One region of the Dactylosporangium sp. NPDC051485 genome, then DNA from elsewhere that is predicted to be linked to it. Evidence: riboswitches for the same ligand, from Rfam matches in the RefSeq annotation. Region 1 holds a riboswitch; each other region holds the start of a gene.

What was found. A riboswitch is a leader RNA that binds a small molecule or an ion and turns the genes downstream of it on or off. The one in region 1 is predicted to bind cyclic di-AMP.
Region 2: it holds a riboswitch for cyclic di-AMP, as region 1 does, so the genes downstream of both, AB0M46_RS01710 (hypothetical protein) here and AB0M46_RS11525 (NlpC/P60 family protein) in region 1, are expected to answer to the same signal.
Region 3: it holds a riboswitch for cyclic di-AMP, as region 1 does, so the genes downstream of both, AB0M46_RS13185 (NlpC/P60 family protein) here and AB0M46_RS11525 (NlpC/P60 family protein) in region 1, are expected to answer to the same signal.
Region 4: it holds a riboswitch for cyclic di-AMP, as region 1 does, so the genes downstream of both, AB0M46_RS25275 (C39 family peptidase) here and AB0M46_RS11525 (NlpC/P60 family protein) in region 1, are expected to answer to the same signal.

Annotation. Positions count from the first base shown of each region.
Region 1 covers NZ_JBFAZW010000015.1:128,142-133,504, reverse strand. Annotated here, with positions in the region: gene ptsP (phosphoenolpyruvate--protein phosphotransferase) at 1-140, opposite strand, end outside; gene AB0M46_RS11530 (HPr family phosphocarrier protein) at 133-438, opposite strand; gene AB0M46_RS11525 (NlpC/P60 family protein) at 603-1,598, opposite strand; cyclic di-AMP (ydaO/yuaA leader) riboswitch at 1,604-1,746, opposite strand; gene AB0M46_RS11520 (hypothetical protein) at 1,971-2,300, shown strand; gene AB0M46_RS11515 (hypothetical protein) at 2,660-3,103, opposite strand; gene AB0M46_RS11510 (ABC transporter permease) at 3,461-4,471, opposite strand; gene AB0M46_RS11505 (sugar ABC transporter ATP-binding protein) at 4,468-5,363, opposite strand, start outside.
Region 2 covers NZ_JBFAZW010000002.1:148,953-154,315, reverse strand. Annotated here, with positions in the region: gene AB0M46_RS01720 (SigE family RNA polymerase sigma factor) at 1-245, shown strand, start outside; gene AB0M46_RS01715 (hypothetical protein) at 242-1,216, shown strand; gene AB0M46_RS01710 (hypothetical protein) at 1,220-1,912, opposite strand; cyclic di-AMP (ydaO/yuaA leader) riboswitch at 2,194-2,333, opposite strand; gene AB0M46_RS01705 (GGDEF domain-containing protein) at 2,382-3,053, opposite strand; gene AB0M46_RS01700 (PAS domain S-box protein) at 3,057-3,944, opposite strand; gene AB0M46_RS01695 (FAD-dependent monooxygenase) at 4,022-5,185, opposite strand; gene AB0M46_RS01690 (TetR/AcrR family transcriptional regulator C-terminal domain-containing protein) at 5,252-5,363, shown strand, end outside.
Region 3 covers NZ_JBFAZW010000018.1:89,249-94,611, reverse strand. Annotated here, with positions in the region: gene AB0M46_RS13210 (Hsp70 family protein) at 1-1,196, shown strand, start outside; tRNA gene AB0M46_RS13205 (tRNA-Gly) at 1,703-1,773, opposite strand; gene AB0M46_RS13200 (pyridoxamine 5'-phosphate oxidase) at 1,783-2,289, opposite strand; gene AB0M46_RS13195 (MarR family transcriptional regulator) at 2,357-2,842, shown strand; gene dcd (dCTP deaminase) at 2,823-3,401, shown strand; gene AB0M46_RS13185 (NlpC/P60 family protein) at 3,448-4,401, opposite strand; cyclic di-AMP (ydaO/yuaA leader) riboswitch at 4,455-4,598, opposite strand; gene AB0M46_RS13180 (LamG domain-containing protein) at 4,710-5,363, opposite strand, start outside.
Region 4 covers NZ_JBFAZW010000046.1:21,431-26,793, reverse strand. Annotated here, with positions in the region: gene AB0M46_RS25280 (methyl-accepting chemotaxis protein) at 1-648, shown strand, start outside; gene AB0M46_RS25275 (C39 family peptidase) at 664-1,395, opposite strand; cyclic di-AMP (ydaO/yuaA leader) riboswitch at 1,401-1,545, opposite strand; gene AB0M46_RS25270 (YbiU family protein) at 1,648-2,925, opposite strand; gene AB0M46_RS25265 (ROK family protein) at 3,024-4,613, shown strand; gene AB0M46_RS25260 (Crp/Fnr family transcriptional regulator) at 4,816-5,363, opposite strand, start outside.

The sequences.
Region 1 (5,363 bases):
ACGGCCCGCCGTACCGCATCCCGCTCCTCGGCGGCCGAGACCACCGCGGCGGGCGACGGCAGCGACGGCGGCGGCGCCAGGTGCAGCACCGGGCCCGCGGCCCGCCCGGGGCTCACCCCGAGACCGGCGAGCTCACGCATCGGACGCATCCAGGGACGGCGCATCCGGGGAAAGCGCAGCCAGGTCGCGGGCGAGGAGCGCGGCCAGTTCGTCGAGGGCGGCCTGCGCCCCCTCGCCGGAGGCCTCCAGGGTCACCGCCGTGCCCTGCTTGGCGCCGAGGGACAGCACCCCAAGCATGCTACGGGCCGGGACGGGCTTCCTGCCGTTGTCCGTGCTGATCGTCACGGCCACGGGCTGCTTCGCCGCGGCGGCGAAGCAGGGCGGCGGGGCGGGCGTGCAGGCGCTCGCCGACCCGACGATCACGGTCCGGGTGGGCACGACAGACCTCCTGAAGCTCGACGGTGACCAAGGCTCAACGATGGCTGGGCTCGACGGTGACCTTGATCGCCGCGCCGCGGGCGACGATGCCGAACGCGTCCGGCTGAACACCAAACACGGCCCGCCGCGGGTGCGGCGGGCCGTGCGGTGTGGCGGTGCGGGCGTTACGGGCGGCCGTAGCCGTAGAGCGTGTCGATGTCGATCGGGGCCACCTTCACCACGGTGCGGCTGTTCGGCGCGTGGATGATCTGGTTGTTGCCGATGTAGATGCCGACGTGCCCGAGCCCGTTGTAGAACACCAGGTCGCCCGGGACGAGCTGGCTGCGGGAGATGTGCTTGACCCTGGAGTACTGCTCGGCGGCGTTGTGCGGCAGCGACACCCCGGCCGCGTTCCAGGCCATCATGGTCAGCCCGGAACAGTCGAAGGTGTTCGGCCCGGCGGTGCCCCAGACGTACTTCTTGCCCAGCTGCGCCCACGCGTAGGAGACCGCCTTGCCGGCCGCGCCGGAGACCGCCGGCGGCGGCCCCGGGTTCGGCGCGGGCTTGGCCGGCGTCGTCGTCTTGGCCTTCGCGGCCGCCGCGGCGGCGGCCTGCTCGGCCTTGCGCTGCATCTCGTCGAGCCGGGCGATGTCGCCCTCGATCTGCTTGCGCCGGGTCTCCAGCTCGGTCTTCTGCCGGCTCTGCGCGGCGACCTGGTCGCCCAGCCGCCGCTGCTCCGCATCGACCGCGCCCTTGGCCGCGCTGAAGGCGTCGAGGTCACGCTGCTGGCTGCGGGAGATCTGCTCGAGGGTGCCGACCCGGTCGGTGAAGCTCTCCGACGAGGCCGCCCCGAGCATGAGCGACCAGGTGGCGAGGTTGCCACCGGTCTTGTAGGCGCTGACGGCGACCTGGCCGGCGTTCTCGCGGGCCGCGTCCATGCTGGTCTGCAGCGGCCCCAGGTCGGCCTGCAGCTTCGCGATCGCCGCCTGGGTCGCCTCGAGATCGCCGTTGACCTTGTTGTACTGCTCGACGACGAGCTCGACTTCCTTGTTGCCCTTGTCGATCTGGGCCTGGATCTCTTCCGGTGACGGGTCCGCGTGGGCCGCGCAGGCGGGCGCGACCATCGCCGCCACCGCCACCGCGGCCACCGCGGCGCGCAACACCGTCCGTCCGTTGAACACAGCAGGTTCCTTCTTCCCGCCGCCTACCGGGTGAGCTGGCGGGTTCGGGCGAGAAGAAGGCGCGCCCTACCGCGGGTCCGCGGATTCACCCCGATGGGGATCTGGTGGGTCCCCGGCTCGCGCGCACGCGACTCGGCGGAGCCTGCCCGGGCCACCCGGGGTTTGGGCGACGACGGCCGGCCAGGCCGAGACCCAACGTAACGGCAAGCCCGCGACCACGAAACCGCCCAGCGATGATCTAAGCGGGACTTAACGAGAACCTGCACTGATCGGAGGACACCCCTCATCGCCCGCACGGTCGATGGCCGGGCGGACCCCGCGCCGGGATCATCGTCTCGCCCTTCGTGTGGTGCCCCGGGCCGGAGGACCCCAATGGACGCCTACTCGCTCGGCCAGCTCTTCGGCTGCGGCCTGCTGTGCCTGTGCCCCCTGATCGTGGCGATCGTCATCGCCGTCGCGGCCGGCAAGCGCGGCGGCGCCAGGCACGACTCCGGCGGTGGTGGCGAGCCACCGCCGGCGAAGACGTGGCAGCCGCCGCAGCCGGCCCCGCTCTGCGGCAGCTGCGGCGGCAGCGGCAAGCAGTCGGACACCTGCAACGGCGGCTACGTCTACGGCGCCGACGGCCGCCCCCAGCATCACCACTTCTGCGGCGGCACCGGCTACGTGCGCTGCACGAGCTGCAACGGCACCGGCCACCGCTGAGGCCGGCCTTTGCCCGCACATCACCTTCTGTGCCACCAACGCCACCGTCCGCAGTATGTGTCGTCGCGGTTTCCGGCTGAGCGCGATGGCGTTGGGAAGTGTCGATGTACGGCTGAGGCCAGCGCTATTTCGGTGCGGTTGGCCGGCCGACCTCCATGACTTCGTCTGCCAGACACAACCCGGCACAGGAAGGGCAGTCACGCTGAGTCGCGTCGAGGTCGCAGACCCACGACGGGTGCACGCTTCCGCTTGATGTCAGTGCGCTGGCTGCCTGCGGCCTGCGGGCCCGATCAGGTACACCCGATTGGACGGTTCCAGGGGCATGCAAGGCCTCGCCGGCCCTTCGTGACGTCAGGTCGTCATCGCACAGATGTATCGGACGCGGCCCGCGCGATGTCGCGCGCGAGGTGGGAGGCACGCAGGCCGACCGACCGTAGTCGGCGCAGGTCCACGAGCGTGTCATGCATGAGCTGGACGTGAAAGTAGTTGACATACTCCAGGACCGCGAACAGTGCAAAGGCCAGTCCTGGCCAGGAGGTGCGCCCTGGATCCGTCGCCGCGACGGATCCAGTGGCCACGAGGCCAGCGGCCAGGAACAGCGGGTTGACGATGCGGGCCGCGCGAAATGCCGCCAAAGCCGGAATGTGGCGCCGGCGAACGCTCATCTGATGCAGTTTGGCTACCCAGTACGCGGCGCCCTCGACAAGCAAGAGCGCAAACAACGCGAAGCCGACCAGGTTGGTTGCCGTAGCCGGTAGCCCGACCAGGCCGAACCATACCCCGCCTTGCAGTGGGATGTTCATGAGTTCCAGCGCAGCCAGCGAGCGCAGACGTCGGCGAACAGCCTGACCGGGTGTTGCGCCGATGGGGGCACTCCGCACGCCAGCCATTATGGATCATGAACTGCCGCGACCTATGTCAACGACACCCGCTACTTCGGCGTCACCATGCAGGCCCTCATCGATGTCGATGCCACCGCGGCCGCGTCGATTCCGGATGGAAGGCCCGGCTGACTGCCGGGCCTCCCATCCGAGGGCGACGTCGTGGCGTGCCTCGTCGAGACAGCTGCGAGCATCGCTGAGCACGTGCCGGCGTGCGTCAAGCGCTCACCGGCACGTGGCCGGACGACGAGACGCACACCCCGGACTTCGACACAGACCTCAGTCCTGGGCGCGTCCCGTGGTGAGGCGGGCGAGGACCAGGGCGACGAGGATGACCAGGCCGTACACCGCCTGGATCCACTGCGCCGAGACGCCGGCGAGGGTGAGCACGTTCTCGACCAGGCCGAGCACGAGCACGCCGCACAGGGCGCCGAAGAGGGTGCCCTTGCCCCCGTTCATGCTCACGCCGCCGATGACCGCGGCGGCGAACACCTTGAAGATCATGCCGTCGCCCTGTGCGGCGGCGATGGAGCCGAGGCGGCCGGTCATGAGCAGGCCGGCCAGCGCGGCGAGCAGGCCGGCGATCATGAAGACGGCGTACATGACCCGGTCGGTGCGGATGCCGGCGGCCCGGGCCGCGTCGGCGTTGCCGCCGATGGCGTAGACGGCCCGGCCGTGGCGGAACCAGCCGAGCACGGCGATGCCGGCGGCGAAGACCACCGCGCACACCCAGATCGACAGGGGCAGGCCCAGCCAGGCGGTGTTGCCGAGGTACATCACCGACGGCGGCGGGTCGAAGAGGCTCTGCCCGCCGGTGATGCCGATCTGCACGCCCCGCAGCGTGATGAGCATCCCGAGCGTGACGATGAACGCGGACAGCCCGAAGCGCAGGATGAGCACCCCGTTCAGCGCGCCGACGAGCACGCCGGCGAGCAGGCACAGCGGGACGGCCAGGGCGGTGGCCCATTCGGTGCCGAGGCCGTGGCTGGCGGCCGGGATGACCAGCGCGACCCCGAGGGCGGGGGCGAGCCCGACGGTCGACTCCAGCGACAGGTCGAAGCGCCCGCCGATGAGGATGAGCGTCTCGGCGAGCACGAGCAGCGACAGCTCGGTCTGCTGCTGCAGCACGTTGACGAGGTTGGCCCGGGTCAGGAAGACCGGGTCGATGAGCGCGCCGACGACGAGCAGCGCGACGATCGCCGGGACGAGCGCCAGGTCGCGCATCCGGGCCAGCCGCGGCACGGCGCGCCGCCGCACGGGCGTCTCCTGAGCGGGAAGCGTGGTGGTCATGCGGAGACTCCTTCGACGGCGGCGACCACGTCGGTGTCGCTCCAACCTGCCTGCAGCTCGGCGGTGACCCGCCCGTGGAACATGACGAGGACCCGGTCGCAGTGGCGCAGGTCGTCGAGCTCGTCGGAGACCATGAGCACCCCGGTGCCGGCGTCGGCGGCGGCGCGGACCGCCCCGAGCAGCGACTCCTTGGAGCGCACGTCGACGCCCGCGGTCGGGTTGATGAGCACGAGGACCCGCGGCCGGGTGGACAGCGCGCGGGCGAGGACGACCTTCTGGGCGTTGCCGCCGGAGAGGCTGGCGACGGGCGCATCGGGGCCCTCGGCGCGGATGTCGTACTGGCGGATGAACTCCTCGGCCACGGCCCGCCGCCGCGACGGCACGATCACGCCGGCGGGGCCGAGCCGGTCGGCGATCGGCATGGTGGCGTTCTCGGCCACCGACAGCAGCGGCACCAGTCCCTCCCGGTGCCGGTCCTGCGGGACGAGCCCGATGCCGGCCTCGAGCGCCGCGGGGACGCCCGGCCCGACGGGGTCGCCGCCGGCGTGGATCGCGCCGGTGCTCGCCCGGCGCAGCCCGCCGACGGTCTCGGCCAGGGACACCTTGCCGCTGCTGCCGGAGCCGGTGACGCCGACGATCTCCCCGGCGCGCACCTCGAGGTCGAGCGGTTCGTAGGCACCGTCGAGGCCGAGGCCGGCCAGCCGCAGCGCGGCCGGCGCGGCGGCGTCCACCGGGGGCCGGGGCGCGGCGGCGGTGAGCCCGGCCGCCTCCCCGGTCATGGCCGCGACGAGCTCGTCGTGGCCGATCCCGGCGACCGGCAGGGTGAGCACGTGGCGGGCGTCGCGCAGGACGGTGACGGTGTCGCACACCGCGTGGACCTCCTGCAGGTGGT
Region 2 (5,363 bases), on a different contig from region 1:
ACGGGCCGGCCGAGGACGCCGCGCTGCAGGGGCTGCCGGCCGGGCTCGACCTGCGCGACGCCCTCGCCGAACTGCCGCCGCGCCAGCGGGCCGTGCTCGTCCTGCGGTTCTTCTACGACATGTCGGTCGACCAGACCGCGGAGGCGCTGCGCTGCGCGCCCGGCACCGTCAAGAGCCAGACCGCGGCCGCCCTGAGCGCCATGCGCAGGCGGTTGGCGCCGATCGACACGGGGAGTACACGATGAATGACCTCGACGAGGGGGCCGTGCGGGGCCTCATGCACGCCGGCGGCGAGGCGCCGCGGTCGCGGGTCGACCTGGCCCGGGTGGTCGCCGACGGGCGGCGGCGCAAGGCCCGGCGCGCGCTGGCGACCGGGCTGGCCGCCGCGGTCGTCGTGCTCGGGCTCACCGGGGCGGCGGCGGTCGCGCTGCGGCCCGCCCAGCCCGGCGCCGGGCCGGCCGCGGGGACATCGGGGTCGGCCTCGGCGAGCCCGGCGCAGACCCCGCGGACCCGGCGCTTCGCGGGCGGCTTCGACGAGGTGCTGGTCCTGCGCATCGCGCCCGGCTGGCTGCCGGCCGGGGTGCGCGAGCGGACCGACCGGACCATGTGGGCGGCCATGCAGTCGCTCAGCTACACCGACGGCCGCGACAAGGGAGGCGCCACCGAGTTCAGCATCACGCTGTACGCGCCCGGGCACCTCCCCCGCTGGCTCGACCCGGCCACCGCCGCGCGGCCCGGCGCGGGGCTCGCGGTCACCACCAGCCCCGCGCCCGCGCTCGGGGCCGGGGACGCGCGGTGGTACACCGTGGCCGCCGACCCGCACACCACCGGGCTGCTCTGGCAGTGGGCGCCCGGCGCGTGGGCCACCGTCGAGGGCAAGGCGCCCGGCCCGCCGGGCGAGAACCGGGCCATGTGGCGGCACATCGCCGAGCGGCTCGGCACCGACGGGCGCCGGGCCGTACCGGTCGGGTTGACGGTCGTCACGGCTGCGCCGGTGGCCCTCGTCGGCATGGACCGCGGCACCGACCCGGTGACCGGCGGGCCGCAGACGACGCTCGTGCTGGCCGACCACGCCTACGTGCCGCCGCCCAGCCGCGACGGCCCCGGCTACCGCGTCACGCTGCGGCCCGACGGGCAGGTCGACCAGGGCGGCCTCGACGCGCGGGTCGTGGCGATCGCGCGCGTGGAGGACTGGACGACCGACCCGGTCCCCTGACGCTCAGACGATGGCGGCGACCACCTGGGCGGCCCGGTCGGCGTGCTTCTGGTACGCCCCCGGGTACGCCGAGCGCTGCACCGCCTGCGCCGCCCGGGTGACGCTCATGCCCTGCCACCCCGACACGCGCGCCAGGGCGTTGTAGAACAGCATCGCCGAGTGGGCGGGGTTCATGAGCTCGGCCACGGTCCCCCAGCCCTGGCTCGTGCGCTGCTGGAACAGCCCGACCGAGTCGTGGTCCTGGGACACGCGGTCGTGCGGCAGCCGCAGCGATGCCGGCACCGCCGGGCTGGCCACGTTGTAGAGGTCGCTCTCCTGCATCGCGGTGGCGATCGCCACGACCAGCGCCTTGTCCGGCATGCCCTGGGCCCGGCCCTGGCGCACGATGACCACGGCGTTGTTCATCTGGGTCTGGTCGAGCCCGGCCACCGGGCGCGGCGGCCGGGGCGCGGGTGGCGGCACCGGGGCGGTCGGCTTCGGCGCCGGGGCCTGGACCTGGGCCTGGACCAGGGCGGCGGTGCCGAAGTCGGCCTGCGGCCGGATGTAGGAGATGTAAGAGATGTCGTAGGAGACGTCGTAGGCGTGGGCCGGCGGGGCGGCGGCCTCGGCAGCCACGGGCGCGGCCGGGGTGCCGGTCGAGCCGGTGGCCAGCAGGGCGGCGGAAATCGCCGCGACGGACGCGGCGCCGGTCTTCACGACGAGGCCGGACCGGCGATGTCTGGGACGAAACTGACGCGACAAAGGTTTCAAGAAAAGATTCCTCACGGACGCGGTGAAAAAACGGACGCTGCGCAAACGAACCGCGGCAAAAATGGGCGCGGCGAATCGCACGCCGGAAATGGGCGCGCGGGATCGGCGCGATTCCGTTGAGTACAAGGGATCGCGCGAGCGAATTCAGCGTGAAAGCGCAGCCAGGATCAGTTCCTGGCGCTCACCTGTCCGGGAGGGAACGAGGCATCGAGGTAGACCACGTGCAGAACTCCTTCCGATGCCGCCTACCGGGTTAGCTGACGGGTTCGGACGGGAGGATTCGCCCTACCGCGACTCGATCGCGGATACACCCCAAAACTGCGGTGGGTCCCCGGCCCGCAAAATTGCGGCTCGACGGCGACTGCCCGGTGGCACCAATTCGGCGCCCGTCGACCAAGCAGACCACCCGACCTTACTAAGCGGTTTCGGCCTCGGCCAACCGCAGCAACGGGATCCCACCCGGTGCACCCGTTCGCTCACCGATTGCCGTCACACGATTGGTCATCCGTTCGGATGACCCATTCGCGTGACGATGGCGCTTCACCTGGTACATCGCCTTGTCGGCAATGCGCAGCGCCGTGCCCGGATCCTCGACCGTATCGTCGATCACGGCCACGCCGACGCTGATCCGCACCCGCATCGCGCGGCCCTCGTGGGTCACCGGCGCGCAGACGGCCCGCTCCACCCGCTCGACCAGGGCGGCCCGCGCGAGGTCGTCGCCGACGTTCTCGATGAGCACCACGAACTCGTCGCCGCCGAGGCGCGCCACGGTGTCCCCCGGACGGACCAGCCCGGCCAGCCGTTCGGCCACCGCGACCAGGACCGCGTCGCCGGCGTCGTGCCCGAGCGTGTCGTTGACCACCTTGAAGTCGTCGAGGTCACAGAAGAGCAGCGCGCTGCGCCCCTGACCGGCCCGGGCCCGGCGGATCGCCGCGGCGAGCGGTGCGGCAAGCGCGTCGCGGTTGGCCACGCCGGTGAGCGGGTCGCAGGAGGCCCGGCGGACCAGGTCGGCCTCGTTGGCCTTGCGCTCGGTAATGTCCTGGACCTGCATGATGCCGAAGGACGGCGGCCCGGCCACCACCGACATGGTCTACGACACCCAGATCACCGCGCCGTCGCCGCGCACGCAGCGCACCTCGTAGTCGCGCACCGGCCCGCCCTTGCGGGTCAGGGTGCTGGCGGCGGCCAGCCGGGCCCGGTCGAGGTCGTCGGGGTGCAGCAGGTCGGCCACGCGCATCCCGACCAGCTCGGCGGGGTCGCGGCCGAGCAGCTCGCACAGGGCGGGGTTGACCCGGGTCAGCCGGGCCGGGGCCATCTCCTCCAGCCCGATCATGGCCATGCCGCTGCCGGCGCCGTCGAACGCCAGCCGGAAGGCCTCCTCACTGGCCGCGAGGTGCTGCCGCTCCCGCTGCAGCGCCTCGACCAGGTTGGCGTTGTCGATCGCGATGCCGGCCTGGGCGGCGAGCATCTCCAGCAGCTCGCGCTGGAAGGGCCCGGGGCGGCGCCCGTCGGCGGGCAGGTCGACGCCGAGGATGCCCACGATCTCGCCGCTGGTGGCCAGCAGCGGGGCGAAGAGGGCGTCGAGGGGGTGCCAGCGCTCGTCCTCGGGCACGCCGTCGGCGCCGGGCACCTCGTCGGGGATCCACGAGTGGATCTGGTCGCTGTAGCGCTCGTGCGGCAGGTACCGCAGCTGCCCCCACCACTCGGCCCGCTCCAGGTAGGAGTCGAGCTCGGCGGCCGGGTAGCGGGCGCCGAGCAGGGTGGCCCGGGCCTCGTCCGAGCCGGCCAGCGCCACCGCCTCGTAGACGCCGTCGGGGTGCAGGTAGTTGACCACGGCCACGCCGAAGCCGACGCCGTCGACCACCGCGTCCACGATGAGCTGCAGGGTCTCGGCCAGGGTCACGCCGGTGTTGATGCGGCCGGTGATGCGGTGCACAGCACGGATCGCGGCCATTGCCGTGTCCCGATCCGACTCCATGGCCCGTCTACCCCGCTCCGGCTGACCCTGCACCCCTACATCGACGCATCGGACCGGATCTGTAGTGAACCCTCGCGTCACCCCGGCAGGGCCAGGGCACCGGCCGCGCGCTTGGCCTCCTTCATCATCGCCGCCACGATGAGGTCACGCCAGGGCATGTACGGCAGCATCCGGATGCTCAGCGCCTGCAGCCGCGCGGCCCGCTCGGTCTTCGGCGCGAACCCGCGGGCCGGGCGCAGCGCGGCGCGCTGGTTGACCTCGACGAATCCGCGCATCGCGCGGTCGTAGGAGGACAGGTCCGAGCCGTCGGCGATCACCCGGGCCAGCAGGTAGGCGCCGGTCAGCGCCATCCCGGTGCCCTGGCCGGTCAGCGAGGACGGCGCGTAGGCGGCGTCGCCGACGAGCGCGACCCGCCCGGCGGTCCAGCCGTCCATGCGGATCTGGGCGTTGGGCGCCACGTAGAGGTCGGCGGCGGTCCGCATCAGCTCCAGCAGGCGTGGCACGACCCAGCCGCCGCCGTCGAAGGCCGCCTCGATCGCGCGCAGCCGCTGCGCGGTGTCGCGCGGGGGGACCGGGCCGCCGTACAGCAGCGTCACCTTCACCTCGTGGGAGCCCCGGTCCGTCTTCACGCTCACCACCCGCCCCGGCGCCGAGTGCACCAGCTGCCAGCGCTCGATGCCCAGCTCGTTCGGGGCGGTGAAGATCGCCGCGTTGCTGCCGAGGTGGTGGAGGTACGACTCCAGGGGCCCGAACGCCAGGGAACGCACCCGCGAGAAGATGCCGTCCGCGCCCACCACGAAGTCGAAGTCGTCCGCCCCGCCGCGCTCGAACTCCACCGCCACCCCGTCCGGGCGGGGCCGCAGCGCGGTGACGGTGTCGCCGAAGCGCCACTCGACGCCGGGCGGGACCGCGTCGTGCAGCAGCCGGCTGAGGTCGCCCTTCATGATCTCGATGTCGGCGGGGTCGAGCACACCGAATCCGAGCGGCAGCGTGGCGATCCGCCGCCCGGAACGGTCCACGAAGCTGGTTCCGATGGTGTCGGTACCGCGCCGGCGCGCCTCCTCCGCGATGCCCATGCGTTCGGCCACCTCCAGGGCCACGCCCCGGATGTCGACCGCATAGCCCCCGTCGCGGACGCAGGACGCCCGCTCGACCACCACGACCTCGCACCCGGCCCGGCGCAGCCAGTAGGCCAGGGCGTTGCCGGCGATGCTCGCGCCGCTGATCAGAACTCGCGTCATGCGTACACCGTACGAACACCTCCCGGCGCGCGTAACGACGCCGGCTCGGCGGTAGGGTGTGCACTAGTGCACGCCTACCAGCGGATCGTGACGCAGATCCGGGCCCGCATCGCCGCCGGCGAGCTGCGCCCGGGCGAGCGTGTGCCCTCCACCCGCGAGCTCATGCGCGACTGGGGCG
Region 3 (5,363 bases), on a different contig from region 1:
TCCAGACGCTGTCCCAGACGGCCTCGATCCAGGTCGAGGGCATGACCGAGACGGACTTCGCCACCGCGTTCCTCACCGAGAAGAAGGCCCACACGGTCACCCAGATCGGCCGCGCGGTCGACGTGGCGACCCTGGACTTGAGCACCTCGACCACCAAGCGCAAGAAGGTCGGCGACGCGGCCAAGTGGAGCCAGGCGCTGATGATCGGCGACTACATCGTGGCACTGGCCGAACCCGAGAACGGCAAGCGCCAACTCGTCGGCGTCAACAACATCGACGGCACCGAGTGGACGTCCGCCGTGGGCGCCGACGGCATCCTGATGGCCGGCGACGCCCACCCGTCGACCGGCAGTGCCCTACCCCTGCTGTGGCTGGACCGCAAGACCAATCAGATGTCGCGAATCTCCTCGGTCACCGGCAAGGTCGCCTCCGGCCTTGGCACCACAACGATCGGCCTCCCCACTGGCTGGCGGCTGCTCGGCCCCACCAACACCACCACGAACGTTGTCCTGGTGGCCGCCGGCGGCGCCGTCTGGGACATCGGCGCCAAGGAACCCAAGAAGGTCGCCGACATCCCCGACACCGCCCCGGTCGGCCGGGTCGGCTTCGACGGCCTCGTGTACGCCAACCAGCAGACCGAGTATCAGGTCAGCACCGTCACCGCCTCGAACAGCAACCCGCAGCCCGGCTTCCACGGCCCGGCCAACCGCTCCCCGGTCTGGATCGGCGGCTGCTCCAAGGGCAGCGACCTGTGCGTCATCGACCAGGTCGGCACCGACGAGTCCACCCGCGAGTTCGCCCGCTACCGCTCCGGCTCCACCGCCGAGCAGGTCTGGCGCGTCCCCGCCCCCGACGTAGACCTCCGCCGCCCCCTACAGTCCCTGGGCGGCGACTACAACGACCGCTACCTGATCGTCAACACCACCAAGGGCGGCACCGTCTACGACACCCGCGGCACCACCGTGGCCAGCCACGAGGGCGCCCTGGTCGGCATCGACACGAACCGCGCCTTCGTCTTCACCGGCACCCTGGGCACGAAACCCGCGCCGGTCACCCTCCACGGCCTGGACCTCGACAACAAACTCCGGACCAGCCTCGGCACCCCGACGATCCGTTCGGCCGGCTGCGGGTGGACCTCGACCAGCCTCATCTGCCCCGGCGCCAAGGACTACACCATCTGGAAGTACGCCAAGTAGCCCGGACCACCCACGGCTACCAGCTCGCGGTCCATCGGTACCAACCGCCGCCGAGCGATCGGAACCTGGGCCCTCGAACGACCCCGTGTTCGACTCCGCAGTCGGCCCGACCGGCAGGTACGCGAAGCGGCGTTCTCGAAGAGGTTTGCCGTGCCCTTCGTAGAAGACCGTGCCGCCAGGAACCCAGCCACGGCCAGCGACGCGATTCCGCTGGCCGCACGCCTCACCGATCTGCGTGGACCCGTCAGAGCGACCCACCAGTCCGCACCCACGGCACGCCGTCGCCCCACGCCGAGGCCCTGGACCCGGCCACGGGTGACCGTCACGAAGGATTGCGACGGCACCCAGACGCGCCAGGCGTCAGCCGGCAGGAAAGTGAAGGTGCTTGGTGCGTAGCAACCACGACCGCGAGCACCACAGATCGTGGGGTCTGGGGCTCGGGCCCCAGGAGAAAAGGCGAGGACCCCCGGTCCACGCTTTCCGTGGACAGAGGGCCCCTAGGTCCGAGCGGGTGAAGGGAATCGAACCCTCACTGTCAGCTTGGGAAGCTGATGTTCTGCCATTGAACTACACCCGCGAGCGACGCCTACTGTACCGAATCCACGGGCTTCGTGCACGGACCATTCTGGCGAGGTTTCGGGGGGAGTCGGGTTTTGGGCTTCCAGACGGTGTGGGTTGCGGTGGTCGGGGTGTCGTGGTGGACCAGGAGGGCGACGTCCACCGACAGCTCGTACAGCCGCCAGTCCACCCTCGGCGCGGCGCGCATCGTGGTGGCCAGGGTGCTCATCAGCTCCAGGTCGGAGACCGGGGTGGCGTGGCCCGAGAGGTAGGCCTCGTCGTCGGAGTCCTCGGGCGGGAAGCTGTGCAGGCAGTAGCGGCCGTCGCGGTCCAGGTCGTGGCGTTTCGGGGACGGCAGGACGAAGCAGAACAGGCCGGCGGGGGTGATGACCGGGGACACGGGGTGGATGCGCGGGCCGCCGTCCGGGCGGACCGTGGCCAGGTAGGCCAGGCCCGGACCGTACTGGCAGACGAGCTTGTGGATGGCCGCGGCCAGGTCCGGCTCGGCGGCCGCGAAGTCAGCCCAGGTTGCCATACAGTCGACGCTACTCGAACATGTGTACGAGGATTGCCAGATTTCCCGAAAGAGGCAAACTGAAGCGGTGAGCGGAGCGGAGGAGCTGATCGCCCTGCTGCGGCAGTTCAACGTCGAGGCCGATCGGTTCGTGGACGTGTTCGTGCGGGCGCACGGGCTGCATCGCACCGACATGAACGCCGTGGCGCATGTCTGGCGGGCGGCGGAGGAGCGTGAGCCGCTCACGGCCGGGGAGCTGGCTCGGCGGCTGTCCCTCTCGCCGGCGGCCACCACGGCGCTCCTGGCGCGACTCGAGCGGGCCGGGCACATCGAGCGCCGGCCCGACCCCGCCGACCGGAGACGGATCGTGCTGCACATGCGACCGTCGGCGCGGGAGCTGGCGCACGCGTTCTTCGCGCCGCTGGGGGTGCACCTGCGGGCGGCTTTTTCGCAGTACACCAGGGAAGAACTGGACATCGCGGCAAATGTGCTGCAAAAAGCTCTCCAAGCCACCACACAAGCTGCCGACGAGGCGGCACCGTTAACCTCAGAGGGTGCTGCTATCCGACCGTGACCTGTACAAGGAGCTCGAGGGCGGCCAGCTGCGCCTCGAGCCGTTCGATCAAGCGCTGGTGCAACCGTCCAGCATCGACGTGCGGCTCGATCGGTGGTTCCGGGTCTTCAACAACCACCTGTACACCCACATCGACCCCGCCATCCAGCAGGACGAGCTCACCTCGATGGTCGAGGTCGGCGACGGCGAGCCGTTCGTGCTGCATCCCGGCGAGTTTGTGCTCGCCTCCACGCTCGAGGTGATCACGCTCGGCGACCAGCTCGCCGGGCGGCTGGAGGGCAAGTCCAGCCTGGGGCGGCTCGGGCTGCTGACGCACTCCACGGCCGGCTTCATCGACCCGGGCTTCTCCGGGCACGTGACGCTGGAGCTGTCCAACGTGGCGAACCTGCCGATCCGCCTGTGGCCGGGGATGAAGATCGGCCAGCTGTGCATCTTCCGGCTGTCCTCGCCGTCGGAACACCCGTACGGCTCGGCGGTCTACGGCTCGCGGTACCAGGGGCAGCGCGGGCCGACGCCGAGCCGCTCGTGGCAGAACTGGAAGACCTGGCCTACGCAATAGCGCTGACGCAGTGAAGAGGGCGGGTCCCGAAGGACCCGCCCTGTCGCTAGGCGACTCTGCCGTACCCCGAAATCGGCTCTGCATCGATCTTTTTCATCTGCACCGGTTGGCTGGGATTCGGTGCGTGGACCATCCAGCCGCCGCCGACGTAGAGCCCGACGTGGTGGTTGTCCTTGTAGAAGAAGACGAGGTCGCCGGCCTTCAGGTTGGCCCGGGAGACGCGGGTGGTGTCGTCGTACTGCCACTGTGTGTAGTGCCGCAGCGTGTACCCGGCCTGCTTCCAGGCGTACAGCGTCAGCCCCGAGCAGTCGAACGTGTTCGGGCCCTCGGTGGCCCACACGTACCTCTTGCCGATCTCCGAGCACGCCACCTGGGCCGCCTTGGCGCCCGGGCCACCGGTGTACTCGAACGGGCAGGCTACCGGCCGCAGGTTCCCCGTGCCGCCCGACGACCCGTAGGCCTTGGTCCGCATGTCGTTGAGGTTCTTGATCTCGGCGTTGATCTGGGTTTCCTGCTGCGCCATCGCGGCCTCTTGCTCGGCCTGCTTGGCGACCAGCTCGTCGATCGGGCCCTTCTGGGCGTCGTACTGCCGCTTCGCGACGAGCACGTCCTTGATCCTGTCCTGCTCGTCCTTGGCCAGCATGTTGAGCATCGTCATCTGGTCGATGAACGTGTCCGGTGAACCGGTGGTGAGCATCGCGTCGAGCTTGGAGAAGCGCCCGTTCTTGTACTGCATGACCGCAAACGCGCTGACCTTGTCGAAGGCCGCGTCGACAAGGGCCCGCAGCGGCGCGATCTGCGCCTCGAGCTGCTTCTGCTTGGTCTGGTTGGCGGCGAGCTCGATCTTGAGCTGATTGTGCTGCTCGATGATCGGCTCGATCTGGTTCCACTTGTCGTCGATCTGCTTTTCGATCTCGCCCGGCGTCGGGTCCGCGTGGGCGCCCCCTGTGATGCCGATCGCGAGAGACAGACCGCCGAGGGTGGCAACGAGGAGCCGCACCAGACGACTGGGCCGCCTCGTCCACCTCAGATGGGTCTCCACCGAGGAGCTACTCCTTCTTCCCTGACCGCCTACCGGGTTAGCTGACGGGTTCGGGCGGGAAGGTCGCCCTACCGCGCGCTCAGGTGCACGACGCGGATTCACCCCGGTTGGGACGCGTGGGTCCCCGGCTCGATTCGACTCGGCGGTGTCAGGCCGGCGCGCCGTTGGTTGGCGCGGACGTCCGGCCCCGACGGGAATTCACGTTAAGGGGGCCGGGTTCCCAGGTTCAAGGGAGTGTGCGATTCCTGTCCGATTTGTTCCGAAAATCACGCGAATCGAGTGACGTAGACGTCGTCGATTACGCCGACGAACTGATCATTGTTCGCACTGGTCCCCTTGCCGCCAATACACAGTGGATCGTCATTCACAATGGACAGTGACGAAGGAATTGCGGTGCGTCCCACCTCGACGCCGTCCAGAGCCACCGTGAGCAGCGCGTTACCGCGCGTGCACGCCAGCCGGTGCCACCGCCCGTCAGCGACGGACCGCGATGCGAGCGCTACAAAAATGGTAGCCGAGGCAGTGCCGACAATCACGCAACTGGGCCGCCCGGCCTCGCCGTCGACCTGCAACTTGAACTGACTGCCACCGACCGAGAACCCTTTCTGCACGACATTGGCGCCCTTGGAAGTCTCATCGGGCCCGATGAGCACGCTGGCCCCATAGGTGAAGGCGCCGCGGCCCGGATTGAGAAACCCGACGGGCCCGCTCTGCAGGATGGCGCGCGGACAACTGGGAGCCCCGTAATGTGCACATTTCTGGGGAAATCGGACGGCGAGTCCGCCGTCGTGCGGCACCATGGCGAGCTCCCCGCCCTCGGCCTGCCGGGAATGCAGCGACCCGAGCCCGCTGTCGAACGTGTAGCGCACGGCGACCGGGGCGCGACTCGGCGACGGCGACGGCGACAGGCTCCTTGCGGG
Region 4 (5,363 bases), on a different contig from region 1:
GCCCGGGCGGGCGCGGCCGGGCGCGGCTTCAGCGTCGTGGCCGGCGAGGTGAAGGCCCTGGCCTCGAAGACCAAGGACTCCACCGACGAGATCGCCACCACGGTGGAGGCCCTCGGCGCCGACGCCGCCGCGATGGCCTCGGTCATCGCCGACATGAGCGACGGCGTGGTCTCCGTCGGCGGCGTCACCGCCGAGCTCAACGACGTCTCGGTGCGCCAGCGCGACGCCGTGCACCGGCTGGTGCAGAGCGTCCGCGAGGCGGTCGGCCGGGTCGAGGCGCTCAACCAGGTGACCGACCGCCTCGAACGGCGCCGGCACAGCCGGGCCGCCGTCGAGGGCCGGATGACGATCCGCGTCGGCGAGCGCAGCCACGACGTGGAGCTGCTCGATCTGAGCATCAGCGGCGTACGCTGCGCGGTCGTGCCGCAGTGGCACGCGAGCGTCGGCGGCCCGGTCGAGCTGACCCTCGAGTTCGGCACCGACCGCATCACGGCCCGCGGCCGCGTCGTGCGCCTCATCGACGGCGAGTACGGCGAGGAGGCCGGTATCGAGTTCCAGCAGCTCGACCCGGCCGCCCAGGCCCGTATCGACACGTTCCTGGGGCATCTCCTGCGCCCGGAGCAGGCCCAGGAGATGCTCACCGGGTGAGTGTTGCCGCGAGCGCTACGCCGAGTAGCCGCGGGCGGCGATCCAGTTGGCCATGTTCCAGGTCGACATCCAGTAGGTGCGCGAGCCGAACATGCCCGACGGGTCGGCGACCTGCACCGCCCGGCCGCGGTCGCGGTAGCCGACCAGCGTGATGTAGTGGCCGCCGGAGAACTCGTGGTAGACGCCGCTCTCGTCGGTGGCGCCGCCGACGATGTTGGCCACCACGGCCCGCCCGCTGCTCATCGCCGCGACGGCGTCGCGCTGCAACTGCTCGGCCTGGGCGCCGGTGGCCTGCTGGCCCGGGATCCAGCGGGTGCGGTACTCGTCCTTGCCCAGCACCCCGTTCATCGCCCGGGTCACGTCGGCCGCCGAGTTCGTGCCGTTGACCGTGGTGCCCAGGCGGGCGGCGAGGTCGCCCTGTGACAACGCGACGCCCGAGGAGGTCAGCGCCATGCGGGTCGAGGCCGGGCCGCAGTAGTAGTAGTTTGGTTGGAACTGGAAGTCATAGTCGACGGAGTGCGCCTCCGGCGAGGTCAGCAGCGGGTCGGGGGCCGGCGGGTCGGCCGGTTTGCCGGGCGCGGCGGTGGCCAGCGCGGGCGCGGCCGCCTTGGCGGTGTGGGCGTCGGCGGGTTCGGACGTCTGGTGGAGCACGGCGGCCGTCGTCACCGTGGCGGCGAGCATGGCGGCCGAGCCGATCAGCGCGGGGACCGGCCGCCGGGTCAGCGTGCCGAGATCTGGGTAGCGCACAGCGGAACTCCTTCCGGTGCCGCCTACCGGGTTAGCTGACGGGTTCGGGCGGGAAAGATCGCCCTACCACCGGACCGTGAGGGCCGGTGGATTCACCCCGGGACTGCGATGGGTCCCCGGCTCGCCTACGCGACTCGGCGGATCGGGGCCGGCGCCACCCGTTCGGGGGCAGAGGGTCCGGCCCGGACGCCGCGACATTACTGATCGGTATCCGGGCCGGGAACGGGGGTCCGAAATGCTGCGACCTGGCGGTCAGGCGACGGCGAGATCCATGCCGCGGCGGCCGGTCGGGTTGAGGTCGGCCAGCTGGAAACGATCCGGCCAGGCACGCTCGTAGTGCTCCTCCGGGAAGTCCGACGGGCTCGAGCCGGTCTCGAAGGCCGCCCGGACGTCCGCCGCGTAGCGCTCGTTGCGCGGGCACCACGGGGCGGCCGGGATGTACATGACGTTGCCCCAGCCGCGCTGCCGCCGCACCGGCGCGACGCTGTGGATCATGTCGCTGTGCCACCACACGGAGTCGCCGGCGCGCACGTCGGGGATGCCGGCCAGCGCCCGCACGAGCAGCGGGTGCCAGCGCTCGTTGGCCGGGAAGACCTGGTTCACCGTCACGCCGCACATGTCGTCCTCGGGCACGTCGGACAGCAGGGGGCGCAGCATCAGGTACGCCATCGCCGCCGGGATGGGGACGGTGTGCAGGACGCCCTGGTCGTGGTCCATGTCCGACAGTGCGGTCCAGCCCTGGAAGGTGCGGAAGGCCGAGCACATGGTCGTGCCCGGGTACTGCGGCCCGTCGGTGCGGTAGGCCGCGTCCCAGGGGTCGTAGGCCTCCACCGAGCCGTCGAACAGGTGCCGGAACGCCCGCTGGTAGGACTCGGTCATCCACAGGTCGAGCGTCCCCGGGTCCAGATGCGGGTTGAGGCCGGCCGAGTCGGCGCCCTCGGGCCGGCGGCGGATGCGGTCCGGGTAGAGCGAGTCGCGGTCCGGGTCGAACCACCGGACCCCTTCCGAGTCGTACTTCCACTGCCGGTTCAGGAACGCCTGCACGCGCGCCATGCGGTCGCTCGTGCGGGCCTGCATCTGGGCCGGGGACCAGTAGATCGGGTAGATCTCGGGCCGCGAGCCGACGGTGCCGAAGAAGTCGTCGCCGGGGCCTCGGTACTGCTCGAAGAAGCGGTTGCCCTCGACGTACTCGACGATGTTGCGGTCCCAGCCCAGCGCCTCGTCGCGGTCGAAGTGCCCGCGCACGACCACGCAGCCGCGCCGGTGTAGCAGCTCGGCCTGCCCGGCCGGGACGGTGCCGGCGGCGATGTCGGCGTAGTCGATGACCGGCCAGACCTGCTCGCCGCGGGCCCGCGCCGCCTCGATCTGCTCGACCTCGGCCTCGACGCGCCGCTCGACCGCGGCGAAGACCTCCTCGACGGTGCGCCCGGACGCCGCGATGCGGGCCCGGATCGCGGCCTTGACCTCGCGGATCGCGCCGGGCAGGTCCGCCGGCGTCTCCTCCCAGTGCGGCAGGGCTGGTGCAGACACGGCCGCCCCCCTCTCGTTCTAGTCAGGACTCCTTATTTGTATCTCGACGGTACGCACCCGCCCCACTTCTAGGCAAGACTCCTGACTAGAATCCGTATGTGGACGTTGCCAGGCCCTCACTGGAGCTGGTCCGCTCGCTGACCGACGAGCACGTGCTGCGCGCGCTGATGCGCCACCGCCGCCTGACCCGGGCGGAGCTGGCCGCGCAGACGGGGCTGTCGAAGCCGACGGCGGGGGAGAGCGTGCGCCGCCTGGCCGAGCGCGGCCTGGTCACCGACACCGGCGAGCGCACGCCGGGCGGCCGGGGGCGGGGGCGGGTCGGCTCCTACTACGCCTTGACCCCGGCGGCCGGCGCCGCGCTGGCCGTGTCGATCGCGCCGAGCGGCGTCACGGGCGAACTGCTGGACGCCTACGGCGACGTGATCGCCCGCGCCCACCGCACGCTGGGGCGCCCGGCGGTCTCCGAAAACGTGGGCGCGGCCCTGGCCGAGGTCGCCGCCGAACTGGCCGCCGTGGCCGCATCGCCGGTGGGTTTTCGCGGCCCGGAGCCCGGGGGCGCGGGCCTCATGGCTCCGGAACCCGGAGGCGCGGACCTTCGGAATCCGGCGCTCGGTGGCGCGGCGCTTGGGGGCGCGGACCTTCGGGATCCGGCGCTCGGGGATCGGGCGCCCGAGGGTGCGGTGCTTGGGAGTGCGGCATGCAGAGATGTGACGCTCGGGAGTGCGACGCTTGAGGGTGTGGACCTTCGAAGCTCGACGTTCGGGGGTGCGGCGCTTCAGGATGCGACGCTCGGCGGCACGGCGCTTCAGGATACGGCGCTCGGCGGCACGGCGCTTCGGGATGCGGCGCTCGGTGATGCGGCGCTCGGTGATGCGGCGCTCGGGGGTGCGGCGCTCGGGGGTGCGGCCTCACTGGAGGGCGGCATATCCGGAAAGTCGGGCACGGCGGCGGGTGAGGGCGGGCCCGGCGGAAGAGTGCGGCTGGCCGTGGTGGCGGCGGCGGATCCGGTGGACCGGGAGAGCGGGCGGCTGGTGCAGCTGCCCGACTCGCCGTTCCTCATCGGGGAGCTGGACCCGGTGGCGGTGCTCGGGCCGCACGTGGCGGGGCCGGTCGTCGTGGACAACGACGTCAACTGGGCGGCGCGGGCCGAGCGCGAGCACGCCGGGGACGACTTCGCGTACCTCTATCTCGGCGAGGGGCTCGGGTGCGCGGTGGTCGGCGACGGCGAAGTGGCCCGGGGGCGCCACGGGCTGGCGGGGGAGATCGCGCACCTGCTGACCGTCGGGCCGCACGGCCGGGCGGTGCCGCTCATCGAGGTCTTCGGGCCGCTCGGCGTGCGGCTGCCGGGTTCGACCGCGATCGACGCCGACGCCCTGCTGGCCGCGACCGCGGCGCCCGCCCCGCTGGCCGCGGCCAACCGGCGGGCGGTGGGCGTGGCGGTGGCCGGGGTGATCGCCGCGGTCGTGGCGCTGGCCGATCCCGGGCGGGTGGTCGTGGGGGGCACGTGGGGGCCCGCGCTCATCGATGCGATCCGGGCCGGGGTGGGGGAGCATGCCCGTGCGGTACCGCTGCAGACCGCCGCCGTGACGCAGGAGCCCGCGCTGGCCGGTGCGCGCCGCGACGCCCTCGAACGGCTGCGCGCGGCCATCGTCGCCGACGCGGCGGCCGGACCCGCCACACCCGCGTGAGCCCGGCGCTCGGGTAGGGCGTCGGGGAAGGCCGGCACTGCCGTGGCGAGCGGCGCGGCGACGTGCGGCCGCGGCGGCCGAAACTGCCCGGTGTCGAGCAACGCCGGCACGGTCGCGGCGGCCGGCGTCCCCGCATCCATGGGCGCCCGGCACGTGCTGGCCAGCAGTCATCCGTCCCGCTGCAGGCGCGGGTGGGCCGATATCAGGCGCGGGCGCGGCGGGCCAGGCGCTCGGCGTCGACGATAAGGACGCTCTTGCCGTCCAGGCGCAGCCAGCCGCGGGAGACGAAGTCGGCCAGGGCCTTGTTCACCGTCTCCCGTGAGGCGCCGATGAGCTGGGCGAGCTCCTCCTGGGTCAGGTCGTGGTTGACCCGCAGCGCGCCGCCGTCGCGGGTGCCGAAAGGGCCGGCCAGCTGCAGCAGCTTCTTGGCCACGCGGCCCGGCACGTCGGTGAAGATCATGTCGGCCAGGGCGTCGTTGGTGCGGCGCAGCCGGCGGGCGAGGACCCGCAGCAGCTGCTCGCTGATCTCGGGGCGGCGGGTCAGCCAGGGGCGCAGGGCCGGCTTGGTCAGCCGGGCCAGCCGCGACTCGACCACGGCCGTGGCGGTCGCGGTGCGCGGGCCCGGGTCGAAGAGGGCCAGCTCGCCGACCATGTCGCTGGGGCCCATGATGGCGATGAGGTTCTGCCGGCCGGCGGTCGAGCCGCGGCCCAGCTTGAGCTTGCCGCTGATGACGATGTAGAGGCTGTCGC